4 regions of the Pseudomonas sp. J452 genome follow, and region 3 is predicted to be linked to each of the others. Evidence: riboswitches for the same ligand, from Rfam matches in the RefSeq annotation. Region 3 holds a riboswitch; each other region holds the start of a gene.
The links. Region 3 has a riboswitch for cobalamin ahead of LRS11_RS02040 (TonB-dependent receptor domain-containing protein). Riboswitches for the same ligand answer to the same signal wherever they lie in the genome.

Region 1: it holds a riboswitch for cobalamin, as region 3 does, so the genes downstream of both, cobG (precorrin-3B synthase) here and LRS11_RS02040 (TonB-dependent receptor domain-containing protein) in region 3, are expected to answer to the same signal.
Region 2: it holds a riboswitch for cobalamin, as region 3 does, so the genes downstream of both, cobO (cob(I)yrinic acid a,c-diamide adenosyltransferase) here and LRS11_RS02040 (TonB-dependent receptor domain-containing protein) in region 3, are expected to answer to the same signal.
Region 4: it holds a riboswitch for cobalamin, as region 3 does, so the genes downstream of both, LRS11_RS08660 (energy-coupling factor ABC transporter permease) here and LRS11_RS02040 (TonB-dependent receptor domain-containing protein) in region 3, are expected to answer to the same signal.

The regions. Positions count from the first base shown of each region.
Region 1 covers NZ_CP088294.1:4,317,629-4,321,219, forward strand. The annotation lists gene LRS11_RS19625 (precorrin-8X methylmutase) at 1-527, opposite strand, end outside; gene cobG (precorrin-3B synthase) at 524-1,843, opposite strand; cobalamin riboswitch at 1,937-2,140, opposite strand; gene cbiE (precorrin-6y C5,15-methyltransferase (decarboxylating) subunit CbiE) at 2,203-3,405, shown strand; gene LRS11_RS19640 (cobalt-precorrin-6A reductase) at 3,402-3,591, shown strand, end outside.
Region 2 covers NZ_CP088294.1:4,272,065-4,275,655, reverse strand. The annotation lists gene LRS11_RS19425 (response regulator) at 1-1,370, shown strand, start outside; cobalamin riboswitch at 1,552-1,770, shown strand; gene cobO (cob(I)yrinic acid a,c-diamide adenosyltransferase) at 1,917-2,528, shown strand; gene LRS11_RS19415 (cobyrinate a,c-diamide synthase) at 2,707-3,591, shown strand, end outside.
Region 3 covers NZ_CP088294.1:443,332-446,922, reverse strand. The annotation lists gene LRS11_RS02045 (cobalamin-binding protein) at 1-75, shown strand, start outside; gene LRS11_RS02040 (TonB-dependent receptor domain-containing protein) at 208-2,085, opposite strand; cobalamin riboswitch at 2,174-2,392, opposite strand; gene dxs (1-deoxy-D-xylulose-5-phosphate synthase) at 2,609-3,591, opposite strand, start outside.
Region 4 covers NZ_CP088294.1:1,939,543-1,943,133, forward strand. The annotation lists gene LRS11_RS08655 (acyl-CoA dehydrogenase family protein) at 1-1,221, shown strand, start outside; cobalamin riboswitch at 1,520-1,726, shown strand; gene LRS11_RS08660 (energy-coupling factor ABC transporter permease) at 1,781-2,461, shown strand; gene LRS11_RS08665 (hypothetical protein) at 2,576-3,286, opposite strand; gene amn (AMP nucleosidase) at 3,385-3,591, shown strand, end outside.

The sequences.
Region 1 (3,591 bases), 990 kb from region 3:
GCGGCGAGCATGTCCTTGGACTCGGCGGCGCCGATAAAGCCCACCGGCATGCCGAGGATCAGCGCCGGTTTGGGCGCGCCGGCATCGAGCATTTCCAGCAGGTAGAACAGCGCGGTCGGCGCGTTGCCGATCACCACCACGCTGCCTTCGAGGTGCTCGCGCCAGCGTTCCAGGGCCACCGCCGAGCGGGTATTGCCCAGTTCGCGGGCCAGCTCCGGCACGCCGGCATCGTGCAGGGTGCAGATCACCGGGTTGTTCGCCGGCAGGCGCGCACGGGTGATGCCTTCGGCAACCATCCGCGCATCGCAGAGGATCGGCGCGCCCTTGGCCAGGGCTGCGCGGCCGGCGGCACCGGCACCCGGCGAGAAGCGCAGGTCCTGCACCACGTCGACCATGCCGCAGGCATGGATCAGGCGCACAGCGAGCTTTTCCAGGTCGGCCGGGATGGCTGACAGGTCGGCCTCGGCACGGATGGTGGCGAAGGACTGGCGGTAGATTTCCTGGCCGTCGCGGATGTAATCGATCATGCAGAAGTTCCTGATGCGGGCTGCGCGGCGAACCAGGCGCCGGCTTCTTCGATACTGAGGGAAGGCGCCAGCAGGCGGCCGAAACCGGCCACGCCCGCGGTGCGCTGATAGAGCTGGTAACGCCCGCCGGGCTGCGCCAACAGGGTGAACGGAGCGGTATGCGCGGCGGCGCAGGAGCGCGGGCAGCCGCTGAGGTGCACCTGCGGCTGAACGCCGCCGGCGCGCAGCAGTGCAGCCAAGTGCAGGGCATCGGCCTTGGTGTCAGCCAGGCCCTTGGCGCAGGCGGTGGAGCCACTGCAGGCGAGTAGTTGGCTCAGCGGCTCGCGGGCATCCAGCAGCAGGCCGATCTCGCCCAGCGCGGCCATCACCGCAGCCTGGCGGGCGGCGGGAATATCCGGCAGCAGCACGCCCTGCCAGGGCGTCAGGCACAGTTCGCCGCTGCCCTCGGCCTCGGCCAGATCGGCCAGGGCCCACAGCTGCACGGCCTCCAGCCGACCCAGTGGCGCAGCGGCCAGCAGCATGACCAAGCCGGTCTGGGCCTGAGGGTGCATGCCGAGCGCTATGGCTGCTGTTTGGGCGCGCGCTGGCAGCGGCATATCGCGCTCCAGAGGCATTGGCAGACGGGCGAGAAAATCCGCCACCGGCAGTTCGGCGAGCAACTGGCGCATCCGGCTGTGCGTGCCGGCCAGCTCAAGGAACAGCTCCAACACGGCCTGCACCAGATGCGGCGCCTGCCCCAGCTCGACCACGCCCAGGACCGCATCACGCGGGCAGCCGGCCAGGCCGAAAGCCAGCTGGGTGCCACCGGGCAAGGCACTGAGCCAGAGGTCGTGGGGGTGGTCGAGCATGGCCAGCACTTCGCCGCCGTCCAGCTGCAGGGCGAACTTGGCGGAAAGGCCGTGGAAGGCGGGCGTGTCCTGCAGCAACGCCAGCAGTTGCTCGGCCAGCGGGCGGGTATCGAGAAAAGCTGCCGGATCGCGGCCGGCGGCAGGGCTGAGCAGCAGGTTGCGCACATCGTCGGCGGCGGCAACGCGCGGGCCGAGGCCGGCGGCCAGCAAGTGCTGCACCAGGGCGGCGTGCTCGCTGTCGCGCACACCGCGAATCTGCAGGTTGCTGCGGTTGGTCAGCTCCAGCACACCGCTGCCGCACAGCCGCGCAGCCCCGGCCACGGCGCGGGCCTGGGCGCTGGAGAGGCGGCCACCCGGCAGCTTGACCCGGCAGATACCGCCGTCCAGCGCGGACACAATGCGCCACAGTCCCGGACAGGCAGACGGCCTGGGAGTGGATGCGACGCAAACGCAGGAATCAGACTTCAAGCGGTCACCGACAAACAACGACGCGGCGACCGAACCAGCGGAATCCACAGACAGGGATTCCTTGGCATCGGTACACCCCGCCCGATGTTGGCACTCGCGACTAGCGTCGTCGGCAGGTCTCCTGGCTGGCAGGTCGGCATCGGTCGCGGCCTTCCCGGTTTCCCAGTGGCATTCAGGCGACAGACTCGCTGCTTACAGTTGCGGGGGCAGCCACGGTTGAATCGCTTCTCCGTGTTCCCTCTTAGGCCCTTGGTGACGTCCGTGAGAACGCCGGGCACCGACGAAGGCGCTATTATGCCCGCTTTTTCCGGCGCCAGGCCAAGCCCACGCGTCGCCCGCAACAGATCAAGGAAACACGCATGACAGCCTGGCTGACGGTGGTGGGAATCGGCGAAGACGGCTACGCCGGCCTGGGCAAGGCTGCGCGCCGGGCGCTGCTGGCTGCCGAGCAGATCGTCGGGGCGCCGCGCCAGCTGGAGCTGCTGCCGCCGTGCATCCGCTCGCCGCGGCAGAGCTGGCCGAGCCCATTCAGCCTGGCGCCGGTACTGGAACGGCGCGGCACGCCGGTGTGCGTGCTGGCCAGCGGCGACCCCATGCTGTTCGGCGTCGGCGCCAGCCTGGCGCGGCAATTAGCCGAAGGAGAAATGCGCGTGCTGTCGGCGCCCTCCTCCTACTCGCTGGCCGCCGCCCGCCTGGGCTGGCCGCTGCAGGAGGTGACACTGCTCTCGGTGGTGGCGCGGCCGCTGGCGGCGCTAAACGCGCAGATCCATGCCGGCCAGCGCCTGCTGATCCTCTGCAACGACGGCTGCAGCCCGGCCGCCATCGCCGCCCTGCTGCGCGAGCGCGGCTTCGGTTCCAGCCGGCTGACGGTTTTGGAACACCTCGGCGGCCCGCTGGAACGACGTATCGACGGTCTGGCCGACAGCTGGAGCATCGACGAGGTCGCCGCCCTCAACCTGCTGGCGGTGGAATGCCTGGCCGACGCGAACGCCGTACGCCTGCCACTGACCTGCGGTCTGCCGGACGAGGCCTACCGCCACGACGGCCAGCTGACCAAGCGTGACGTGCGCGCCATCACCCTGGCTCGCCTGGCGCCGACTCCCGGCGAACTGCTGTGGGACGTGGGCGCCGGTTGCGGCTCGATCGGCATCGAGTGGATGCGCGCCCACCCCAGTTGCCGGGCTATCGCCATCGAGACCGACGGCAGCCGCCAGCAGCTGATCCAGCACAACCGCGACGCCCTCGGCGTGCCGGCCCTGCAGCTGGTGGCCGGCGCCGCACCGCAGGCGCTGGCGGGACTGGAGCAACCCGAGGCGATCTTTATCGGTGGCGGCGTCACCCTGCCCGGCGTGCTGGAGCAGTGCTGGCAGGCGCTCAAGCCCGGCGGCCGGCTGATCGCCAACGCGGTGACCCTGCAAAGCGAGGCCATGCTGGTGGCCTTCCGCGAACAGCACGGCGGCGAGCTGACCCGCATCAGCGTGGCCCAGGCCCAACCGCTGGGCGACTTCGACACCTGGCGCAGCGCCCTGCCGATCACCCTGCTGCAGGTGCGCAAGCCTTGAGCCCACGCATCCTCCTGCTCGGCGGGGTCGGCGACGCCCTGAGCATTGCCCGCCGCCTCGGCCCCAGGCATATCTACAGCCTGGCCGGGCTGGGCAAGGTGCCGCAGGATCTGACCTGCCAGGTGCGGGTGGGCGGCTTCGGCGGCAGCGAGGGCCTGGCACAGTTCATCCGCAGTGAAGGCATCG
Region 2 (3,591 bases), 1.0 Mb from region 3:
GCGGCGACTCGGCACTGAGCATGCTGGTCGAGGCCGAGCGCAAGGCGCTGCCCTACGACCTGGTGCTGATGGACTGGCGCATGCCGAACATGGATGGCGTGGAGACGGTGCGGCAGATGCATGCCGTCAGCCTGGCGCACACGCCGTCGGTGATCATGGTCACCGCCTTCGGCCGCGAGGAGGCTCAGGAGGAGGCTGGCAAGCATGGTCTGCAGCTGCCGGTGGTGCTGACCAAGCCGGTGACCCCGTCGACCCTGCTGGAAGCGATCGGCAACATGCTCGGCAAGACCTCGCAGATTGATACCCGTGCCACTGCGCGCTCCGATCAGAGCGCCAGCGCCATGGCCAGTCTGCAGGGGGCGCGGTTGTTGCTGGTGGAGGACAACGAGCTGAACCGGGAGCTGGCCCGCGAGCTGCTGGAGAGCGCCGGCGTCGAGCTGTGCCTGGCCGAACATGGTCAGCAGGCGCTCGATCGGCTGGCCGAGGATGCCGATTTCGATGGCGTGCTGATGGATTGCCAGATGCCGGTGATGGACGGCTACACCGCCACCCGCAAGATTCGCGAGCAGCCGCAGCTGGCCAAGCTGCCGGTGATCGCCATGACCGCCAACGCCATGGCCGGGGACCGCGAGCGAACCCTGGCCTGCGGGATGAACGACCATATCTCCAAGCCGCTCAACGTCGAGAACATGTTCGCCACCCTGGCCAAGTGGATCCATCCCAAGCCCGGGCGTGTTGCCCAGGCGGCCCGGCACTTGCCAGCCAGCGTGGCACCAGGGGCGGGCCTGCCCGAGAGTCTGCCCGGTATCGACCTGGCAGCCGGCCTGGCCACCAGCATGGGCAAGGTTGATCTCTACCTGCGCCTGCTGCGCAAGTTCCGCTCCAGCCAGGGCGATTTCCGCGCCGAGTTCCTCGCCGCCCGCGCGGACAGCGATGCCTCGGCGGCGGCGCGCCTGGCCCATAGCCTGCGCGGCAGCGCGGGGAATATCGGTGCCCGCGGCCTGGCGCAGGCCGCCACGGCGCTGGAGCTGGCCTGCAAGGAGGGGGCGGCGGAGGCGGTTCTGGAGCCGCTGGTGGCCGAGGTCGAACGGCAGTTGCAGCCGCTGCTGGCAGGCCTGGTGGGGCTGGTCGAGGTGGAACAGGGCGGCGCAGCGGCACCGGCACTCACGCTTGGCGCCGAGCTGCAGGCGTCGCTGGACAAGCTCAGGCGCCTGCTGGGCGAGAGCGACACTGCGGCGCAGGAGGCCCTGTACGAACTGCAGGGCCTGGCCCTCGATCCGCTGCTGGCCGAGCGTCTGCGTCAGGTGGGACAGCAGGTCGAGAGCTTCGACTTCGACCGGGCCCTGGAGTTGTTGCAGGGCCTGTCCTAGGCCATGCGATTTTCCCCCTCTCCCGTTTACGGGAGAGGGTGAGTAGTCCCACTTCCTCTTCTCAGCCTTTCGGCTGGCCTCCATGCAATCCTCTCCCACAAGTGGTAGAGGGGAGTATCCGAGATCCGCGACAGGGTCTTCGGGGCCGCGCTCGGCGTTGACGCGCCCCGGCCCAGCCTCTACCCTGCCGCCAGCATCAGGTGCCCCGGTCGCGACGCGTCCACGGGGTGAAACAGGGAAGCCGGTTCATTCAGTCGAACAGTCCGGCGCTGCCCCCGCAACGGTAGGTGAGTCAACGGTCGCATCCAGCCACTGTGTCATTCGACATGGGAAGGCGCGACCGGGAGTCTGTAGATTCCGCTCACAAGCCCGGAGACCGGCCTGTAGCGATCCACGGCATTGCGGCGGGCTTTGCGGGTGGGTGGGTCCGTGCGGCCTGCCCGCGTCTTGTCCTGCTGCTGCCCCTATTCTGCTTCTGCACCGTGCCTGACGAGGGTCGCGGTGCTGCTGCTTTGCCGCGCCGCAGCCGGTCGCGAGGAGTTGTAGATGAGCGAGTCCGCCGCGCGCGACGAACGCCACAAGGCACGCATGCAGCGCAAGAAAGCGCTGATCGACGAAAAGATCGCCCAGGCCCAGAACGAATACGGCCTGCTGCTGGTGCACAGCGGCAACGGCAAGGGCAAGAGCAGCTCGGCCTTCGGCATGGTCGCTCGCGCCCTCGGCCACGGCATCAAGGTCGGCGTGGTGCAGTTCATCAAGGGCGCCGCCAGCACCGGCGAGGAAAGCTTCTTCCGCCGCTTCCCCGAGGAAGTCAGCTACCACGTGATGGGCGAGGGCTTCACCTGGGAAACCCAGGACCGCCAGCGCGACATCGACAAGGCCGGCGCGGCCTGGGCGGTGGCAAGGCAACTGCTGAATGACCCGCAGGTCGGCCTGGTGGTACTCGACGAGCTGAATATCGCCCTCAAGCACGGCTACCTGGAGCTGGACGCGGTGCTCGCCGACATCGAGGCGCGCCCGCTACTGCAACATGTGGTGGTGACCGGCCGCGGCGCCTTGCCGGGGATGCTCGACGCAGCGGACACCGTCACCGAGATGAGCCTGGTCAAGCATGCCTTCAAGGCCGGGGTGAAGGCGCAGAAGGGGATCGAGTTTTGAGCCCTGTTTACCCTGGCCCGGATGCAATCCGGGAAGCCGCCCACCCCGGATTGCATCCGGGCTACTCGATCCGCCTGCATGCAGTCGTCGTCCATAAATGGGCGAGGGCAGCGGCGCACGCAAATCTATCCCTTAACGCCCCCTCTCCCGCTTGCGGGAGAGGGCCGGGGAGAGGGCAATGACTGCACGCAGCTGCCCGGCCCTGCTGATCGCCGCCCCGGCCTCCGGCCAGGGCAAGACCACCGTCACCGCCGCCCTGGCGCGCCTGCATACGCGGGCCGGCAAGCGTGTGCGGGTGTTCAAGTGCGGACCGGATTTCCTCGACCCGATGATCCTCGCCCGTGCCTCGGGCCAGGCGGTGTACCAGCTCGACCTGTGGATGGTCGGCGAGGACGAATGCCGGCGCCTGCTCTGGGAGGCGGCGGGGGAGGCCGACCTGATCCTCATCGAAGGGGTGATGGGCCTGTTCGACGGCAGCCCCTCGGCCGCCGACCTGGCGCGGCGCTTCCAGGTGCCGGTACTCGGGGTGATCGATGGCAGCGCCATGGCGCAGACCTTCGGCGCCCTGGCCTATGGCCTGGCCAACTTCCAGCACAATCTGCCGTTCGCCGGGGTGCTGGCCAACCGCACCGGCAGCGCACGGCATGGCGAGATCCTGCGCGACAGCCTGCCGCCGGCAATCCGCTGGTACGGCGCTTTGCCGCGCAGCGCCGCGCTGGAGCTGCCCAGCCGCCACCTGGGCCTGGTCCAGGCCGAGGAGCTGGCCGACCTGGATGCGCGCCTGGATGCGGCGGCCGATGCGCTGCTGGCCAGCGCCGGCGATGCCCTGCCGGACCCGGTGCGCTTCGCCGCGCAGGTTGACCAGTCGCTCGAGCCACTGCTGGCCGGCGTGCGCATCGGCGTGGCCCGCGATACCGCATTCGCCTTCCTCTACCAGGCCAACCTCGACCTGCTGCGCCGGCTTGGCGCCGAGTTGTGCTTCTTCTCGCCGCTGCGCGAGCGCCAGTTGCCCGAGGTGGACAGCCTCTACCTGCCCGGCGGCTACCCGGAGCTGCACCTGCAG
Region 3 (3,591 bases):
GGCTTGGAACGGCCCAGCTTTCAGATGCTGGCGGCCACCGAGAAGCTTTGCGAGTTGCTGGCCCAGGCACGGTAGAGCGGGTGTAGCCCGCGTCATCGGCAACGCGGGTTGCACCCGCCCTACGTTCTAGCCCAGGCTGGATTGGCGCGTAGCGGCGAAGCCCGACGAGCGTTGCTCGGCGCGACGTCCCTATATGGCTCTGCTGCGTTACAGCTCCGGCGTCCAGACGAAGCCGATCAGGGCGCTGCGGCCTTCCTGGCTGTAGCTGTAGCGCTCACCCTCATGCTCGTACAGCGAGCGGCTGTAATCCTTGTCCAGCAGGTTATCCAGCTTGGCTTCCAGCTTCAGCTCGGGGGTGGCCTGCCAGCTGCTGCGCAGGGCCAGCAGGCCATAACCGGCCAGCTGGTACTGGTTGTCCGGGTCGTCGTAGCTGCTGCTCACGGCCTGCCAGCTGGCGCCGATGGCGACATCGCCGAAGCTGCGATCCAGATCCAGGCTCAGGGTGCGCCGCGCGCGGCGGTTGAGGGTGTGGCCGCTGTCGCGGTCGCGCGGATCGACGAAGGCCACGCCCAGCTGGCCCTGCCAGCCGAACAGTTCCTGCTGCAGCGCGGCCTCGAAACCATGGATGCGCGCCTTGGCGATGTTCTGCGGGATGAAGTCCTGGTCGTTGGCGATCGCATCTTCGATGTCGGTGCGGTAGACCGAGGCCTCCAGGCGGGTGGTGGCGGCCAGTTGGCTGCGCCACTGCAGCTCGACACTCTTGGAGTGTTCCGGCTGGAGGTTCGGGTTGCTGTAGTCCGGGTAGTACAGGTCGTTGAAGGTCGGTGCGCGGAAGCCTTCGCTGTAGGAGGCGATCAGGTCGTTGCGCTCGTCGAGCGGCAGGGTCAGGGCGCCGCTCCAGGTGTTTTCGCTGCCGAACTGCTCGTTCTTGTCGTGGCGCAGGCCCAGTTCGGTGGAAAAGTGCTCGCCGTCGTAGCGGTGCTGGATGAAGGCGGCCTGGTTCCAGCGCTGTTGCTCGGCGAAGGCGGTGTTGCTGTTGAGCTGGTCTTGGTACCAGTCGGCACCGAGCATCAGGCTGTGGCTGTCGCTCAGGCTCAGGGTGTTCAGCCAGTTGACCGAGTCGCGGTAGGTGTTGAACACGCCGCGCTCGTCGCTGAGTTTATCCAGGCTCTCTTCGCGGTTCTCGCTGTGGCCGACTTCCAGGCGGCTGTTCCAGCTGTCGTTGAGCTGGGCGTCAAAGTAGCTGGAGACGCTGCTGACGGTGAAGTCGCTGTACGGGTCCTGTTCCACCGATTCGAAGGTGGTCATGTCGAAGCGGCCGAAGGGGTTGTCGAACTCGGTGCGGCCGCGCTGGTCGAGGACGCTGACGCCCGCTTCCAGGTTGTCGCTGAAACTGTGGCTGAGGCTCAGGCTGAAGGCCTTGTTGCGGTAGGCGTCGTGATCCTGATCGGCTTCGTAGGAGGTGCCGGTACGGTCGATGCCGTTGGTCTCGTCGAGGCTGCCGGCCAGGCTGAAGCGCGTGGCCTCATCGCCACCGGAAATGCCGGCGCTGCGCTGCCAGGTACCCCGGCTGCCATAGCCCACGCGCACGAATGGCTTGAACCCTTCACCGCTGCTGCGGCGGGTGAAGATCTGCACCACGCCGCCGATGGCATCGGCACCGTACATGGCCGAACGCGGCCCGCGCAGCACTTCGATGCGCTCGATCTGCTCGATATTGAGGTGCTGCAGATTGCTGTCGCCGGAGCTGGCCGAGCCTATGCGCATGCCGTCTACCAGAACCAGGCTCTGCGCCGACTTGGTGCCGCGGATATACAGGCTGGCCAGGCTGCCGCTGCCGTTGTCGGTGACCTGGACGCCGGGCACGCGTTGGAGCAGCTCGGTCACCGAGGATGGTTGCAGGCGCTCGATATCGGCGCGGGTGAACACCGTGCTGGCGGCGCTGCTGGCGCTGCGTTGCTGCACGTCGCGGTTGGCGCTGATCAGGGTTTCCGACAGCTTCAGCGCATCATCCTGGCTGGATGCGGCGTAGACCGGGGTGCAAGGCAGCAGGGCCACGGCAATGGAAAGGCGGGACAACTTCATCGATAAATCCTCAAAGGTCGGCAGACTTTTGAGAAGGGCAGGACAAGCTCTGGCCGTAGCCAGCGCTTGACGGTGATGCCCTCCGCAACACCAGTCGATCCGCCAAGGCCGGTCTCCGGGCTCTCGACTCGCGCTGATCCGCCTTCCCGGATGACTCCAGTGGCTTTTATGGTCAGCGTGCAGGTGGCAACCTGCCGTCGATTACCGTTGCGGGGGCAGCGCCGGGATGGCTCCTCGATGGAGCGCACCGGCTTCCCGTTTAACGCCGTGCTGAGAGCAGCGGCGCACCGTGGCGGAAATGAAAAACGCCGCGCACCTTAGTGCGTGGCTGTATGAAAAACAAGCGGGCTCGATTCGCGGCGACATGAGCGCCGCTCAAGTAAATCGCCAACTCGCCTGTAGGAGCCAGCTTGCTGGCGATCATCGGGCTGCGGATGCGTCGGTTAGGGCGGATGGTCTGCGCTCGCCAGCAAGCTGGCTCCTACAGAGTCGGGCGGGTGAAACCCGCTCGCCGGCCCTGTGCTTAGAGCTGGGCCAGGCGGGCGCGCACGGCCGCTTCGATGCCGGCTTCGTCCAAGCCGCATTCGGCGAGCATCTGCGCCGGCTTGGCGTGCTCCACGTAGCTGTCTGGCAGACCCAGGTGCAGCACGGGCTTGAGCAGGCCTTGCTGGGCGAGGAATTCGCTGACCGCCGAGCCTGCGCCACCCATGATGGCGTTCTCCTCGATGGTCACCAGCAGTTCATGGCTGGCCGCCAGTTCGCGCACCAGGGCTTCGTCCAGCGGTTTGACGAAGCGCATGTCGACCACCGTGGCGTCCAGCGTCTCGCCGACCTTGAGCGCTTCGGCCAGTTGCACGCCGAATACCAGCAGCGCGGTTTTCTGCCCGCGCCGACGCACCAGGCCCTTGCCGATTGCCAGCGGCTCAAGCGCCGGGTCGATCGGCGTGTTCGGCCCGCTACCGCGCGGGTAACGCACCGCCGCCGGACCATCGAAGTGGTAGCCGGTGGTGAGCATCTGGCGCAGTTCGTTCTCGTCGCTCGGCGTCATCACCAGCATGCCGGGGATGCAGCGCAGGTAGGAGATGTCGAAGCTGCCGGCGTGGGTCGGGCCGTCTTCGCCGACCAGGCCGGCGCGGTCGATGGCGAACAGCACGTCGAGGTGCTGCACGGCCACGTCATGAATCAGCTGGTCGTAGGCGCGCTGGAGGAAGGTCGAGTAGATCGCCACCACCGGCTTGACGCCGTCGCAGGCCATGCCGGCGGCCAGGGTCACCGCATGCTGCTCGGCGATGGCCACGTCGAAGTAGCGCTCGGGGAAGCGCTCGGCGAAGGCCACCAGGTCGGAGCCTTCCTTCATTGCCGGGGTGATGCCGACCAGGCGCGGGTCTGCCGCTGCCATGTCGCACAGCCACTGGCCGAACACACTGGAGTATTTCGGCCCGCTCGGCTTCTTGGCTTCGACAACCGGAGCCTTGATCGGCTCCAGCTTGGTGATCGCGTGGTAGC
Region 4 (3,591 bases), 1.5 Mb from region 3:
GTGCCGGCGCTCAAGCTGCAGCCGGAGCTGGCCGAGATTTGGTTGCCGAAGATCCTCGCCACCGAATACGACCCGCGCAATGTCGGCATCGAGCAGAAGACCGGTGTCACCATCGGCATGGCGATGACCGAGAAACAGGGCGGCACCGACGTGCGTGCCAACACCACCAAGGCCCATCCGGTGGGCATGGGCGGCCCCGGTCAGGCCTACGAGCTGGTCGGCCACAAGTGGTTCTGCTCGGCGCCGATGTGCGACGCCTTCCTCACCCTGGCCTACACCGACAAGGGGCTGAGCTGCTTCCTGCTGCCGCGCCATCGCCCGGACGGCAGCCGCAACCAGTTCTATATCCAGCGCCTGAAGAACAAGCTGGGCAACTGGGCCAACGCCTCCAGCGAGGTGGAGTTCCGTGGCGCCCTGGCCTGGATGGTCGGTGAGGAAGGTCGCGGCGTACCGACCATCATCGAGATGGTTTCGCTGACCCGCTTCGACTGCATGATCGGCTCCAGCAGCCTGATGCGTCAGGCCCTGACCCAGGCCGCGCACCACTGCGCGCACCGCAAGGTCGGCGGCCGGGTGCTGGCCGAGCAGCCGCTGATGCAGAACGTGCTGGCCGACCTGGCCCTGGAAAGCGAGGCGGCGCTGGCCCTGACCATGCGCATGGGCAAGGCTCTGGACAACCCGCACGACGAGCAGGAAGACAAGTTCGCCCGTCTGGTCACCGCCATCGGCAAATACTGGATCTGCAAGCGCGCCCCGGCAATGATCAACGAGGCCCAGGAGTGCATGGGCGGCGCCGGCTATGTCGAGGAAACCATCCTGCCACGGCTGTACCGCGAGGCGCCGGTCAACTCGATCTGGGAGGGCTCGGGCAATGTGCAGTGCCTGGATGTGCTGCGTGCCCTGTCCAAGGAGGCCGGTGTGCTCGACGTGCTGTTCGCCGAGCTGGGCGACGGCCATGGCGATGCACGTCTCAAGGCGCATATCCAGCGCCTGCAGGCGGACTTCCGCGACACTGCCGATATCCAGTACCGCGCCCGCCAGCTGACCGAGGACGTGGCCGTGGCCCTGCAGGCCAAGCTGCTGCTGGAAGCTGGCAACGCCACCGTCTCCGACGCCTTTATCGCCAGCCGCCTGGCCGACGGCGGCCGTGTCTACGGCACCCTGCCGCGCGGCGTGGATGCCGAGGCGCTGGTGGCGCGCAGTACGCCGCATCTGATCTGAGGTCGAGAGGCACCCGGCGCTCCCGCACCGTTATCACCGCCAGGCGCAGGGCCACCTGCGCAGGTGGCTGCCCATACTCGGTCCGCCCACGAATACGGCAAGGCTCCGCGAGGCGAGAGGCTACCAAGACTCCATCGCAATAGGCCTGCCCAGCGTTGCGTGGCGGGATATGCAGGCAGGGCAGTCGAGCCCCTGCGGGCACGCCGAGGCCGTGGGGAAATGCGCTCAGGCGCGTCTGGCACGGGGCTGTCGAGGGCGCCGGCGCGGCAGCGGGCACTGTCTTTTCGCGGGCGAGGCGGGTAAGGTGGCCGCCGATGGTTCCGGTCCGCTTCGTGCGGCCGGATGAAAAGGAAAAAGGGTGCGGCGCTCGTCGCCAATGCCCTGGCTGCCCCCGCAACTGTAAGCGGCGAACGATGCCCACACGCCACTGGCCTTTATCGGCTGGGAAGGCGGGCGAAGTAGCAAGCCGTGAGCCAGGAGACCTGCCATCGCTATTGGGCATTCTGCCCCTTTCCCTCAATCCGGATCGTCGCGCGGTGGGCGCGGCCAAGGAACCCTAATGCACATCGAACCTGACGTCGTTGCCGGCGCCAAGATTTTCCTCAGCTATGCAACCGCCGCTGGTGCCTTCGCGCTCACGGTCAAACTCGCCCGCGACAGTCTGCGCGACAACGGCGGCCTGCTCGCCCTGACCCTGCGCAGCCTGCTGACCACTGCCCTGGTGTTCTGCTTCTTCGAGGTATTGCCGCACCATCCGGTGGGCGTCTCGGAAGTCCACCTGATCCTCGGCTCGACCCTGTTGCTGCTGTTCGGCGCCGGTGCCGCGGCCATCGGCCTGGCCGCCGGCCTGTTGCTGCAGGGGCTGTTCTTCGCCCAGTTCGACCTGCCGCAGTACGGCATGAACGTCACCACCCTGCTGCTGCCACTGTGGGCCATTCACCTGCTGGCCAAGCGCCTCATCCCGGCGCGCACGGCCTATGTGGATACCAGCTACAAGCAGGCCCTGGCCCTGTCGACCGCCTACCAGGGCGGCATCGTCGCCTGGGTGGCCTTCTGGGCCGTCTACGGTAACGGCTTCTCCAGCGCAAACCTGGCCTCCGTCGGCAGCTTCGGCCTGGCCTACATGAGCGTGATCCTGCTCGAACCGCTGATCGATCTGGGCGTGCTGGCCGCCGCCAAGGCGCTGTCGCGTTACAGCCAGGGCCCGCTGTTCAACGTGCGCCTGCACCAGCCGGCCTGACCCCGGCCCACGCCAGGCCGGGAAACCGGTCTGGCGCTTTCATTCCAGTGACCGCCGTCTGATCGTCCCCGCGCCTGCATGGGGATGTGCCGTTTGGCGCGCGTCCAAACGGACTCAGCGGCGCTGCCAGATCATCTCGCCGGTATTGCTCTCGGTCACCAGGAAGGGGGCATTGAAACGGTAACGTGCGGCTGGCTGGAACTCGCGGGCGCCCTCCAGCTGCACCAGCAGCAGGCCGTTGTCGCTGCGCCAGCGGCCGCTGTACTGCAGTTCGCCGGGGCGGTCGTAGCTCCAGTCGCTGCCGCCGGTCACCGTGCGTCGCCACTGCGCGACGCTGCCGTCGGCGCGGATACGCAGGGTGGTCACCGTGGTCAGCGTGGCCAGCTCGGCGCTCTCGCTGCTGAGTTCGCTGATCCAGGTGCCGACCAGTGCCGGATCCTGGTGCGGGTCGGGCGGTGGCGGTGGCGGGGCGACGCGCTCGAACAGCGCCTCGCGTATCAGTGTCTCGCCACTGCTGGGGTCACGTGCGGCGAGGCTGGCGTTGAGCATGTCGTTGGCAAAGTTGGCATTCATGTTGGCCAGTACCTGGCCGGAGTGCGGATCGCTGATCTGCGCCTGCAGCAGTTGGCCGTCGAAGCTGCCGCTGAGTTTGAAGCGCAGCTGCGGGCCCTCGACGTACTCGCCTGTCACTTCCGGTCCCTGGCTGTGCAGGATCAATTCACTCGGTCGATTGTCCAGGGTGCCGCGGTAATGGCCGTCCAGCTCGGCGGCCAGGCTGGTGGTGCTCAGCAGCGCCAGCAGGCAGAAGGTCATCGGGTTGCGCAAGGCAGGCTCCTTGGAATGATTTGCCCTAAGCCTAGATCGCGCTAGCCAGCCTTGCCGAACGCTGGCGGGCGAGGCTGGCGAAGGCGCAAGATAGGGCGGTGTACCCAGCCAGGAAGCTGCCCGTGTCTGCCATTTCTTCCAGTGAATTCGTCGTCGCCGCCACTGCCGAGGAGGCCGTCGAGCGCCTCGCCGTCCTGCATCGCCAGGCGGTCAATGCGCTGAGCCAGGCGCTCAAGCAGTACCTCAAGGAACGCGCCCTGCCCGGCGAGGCCGAGCGTGCGCTGTTCCGCTACCCCGAGCTGCGC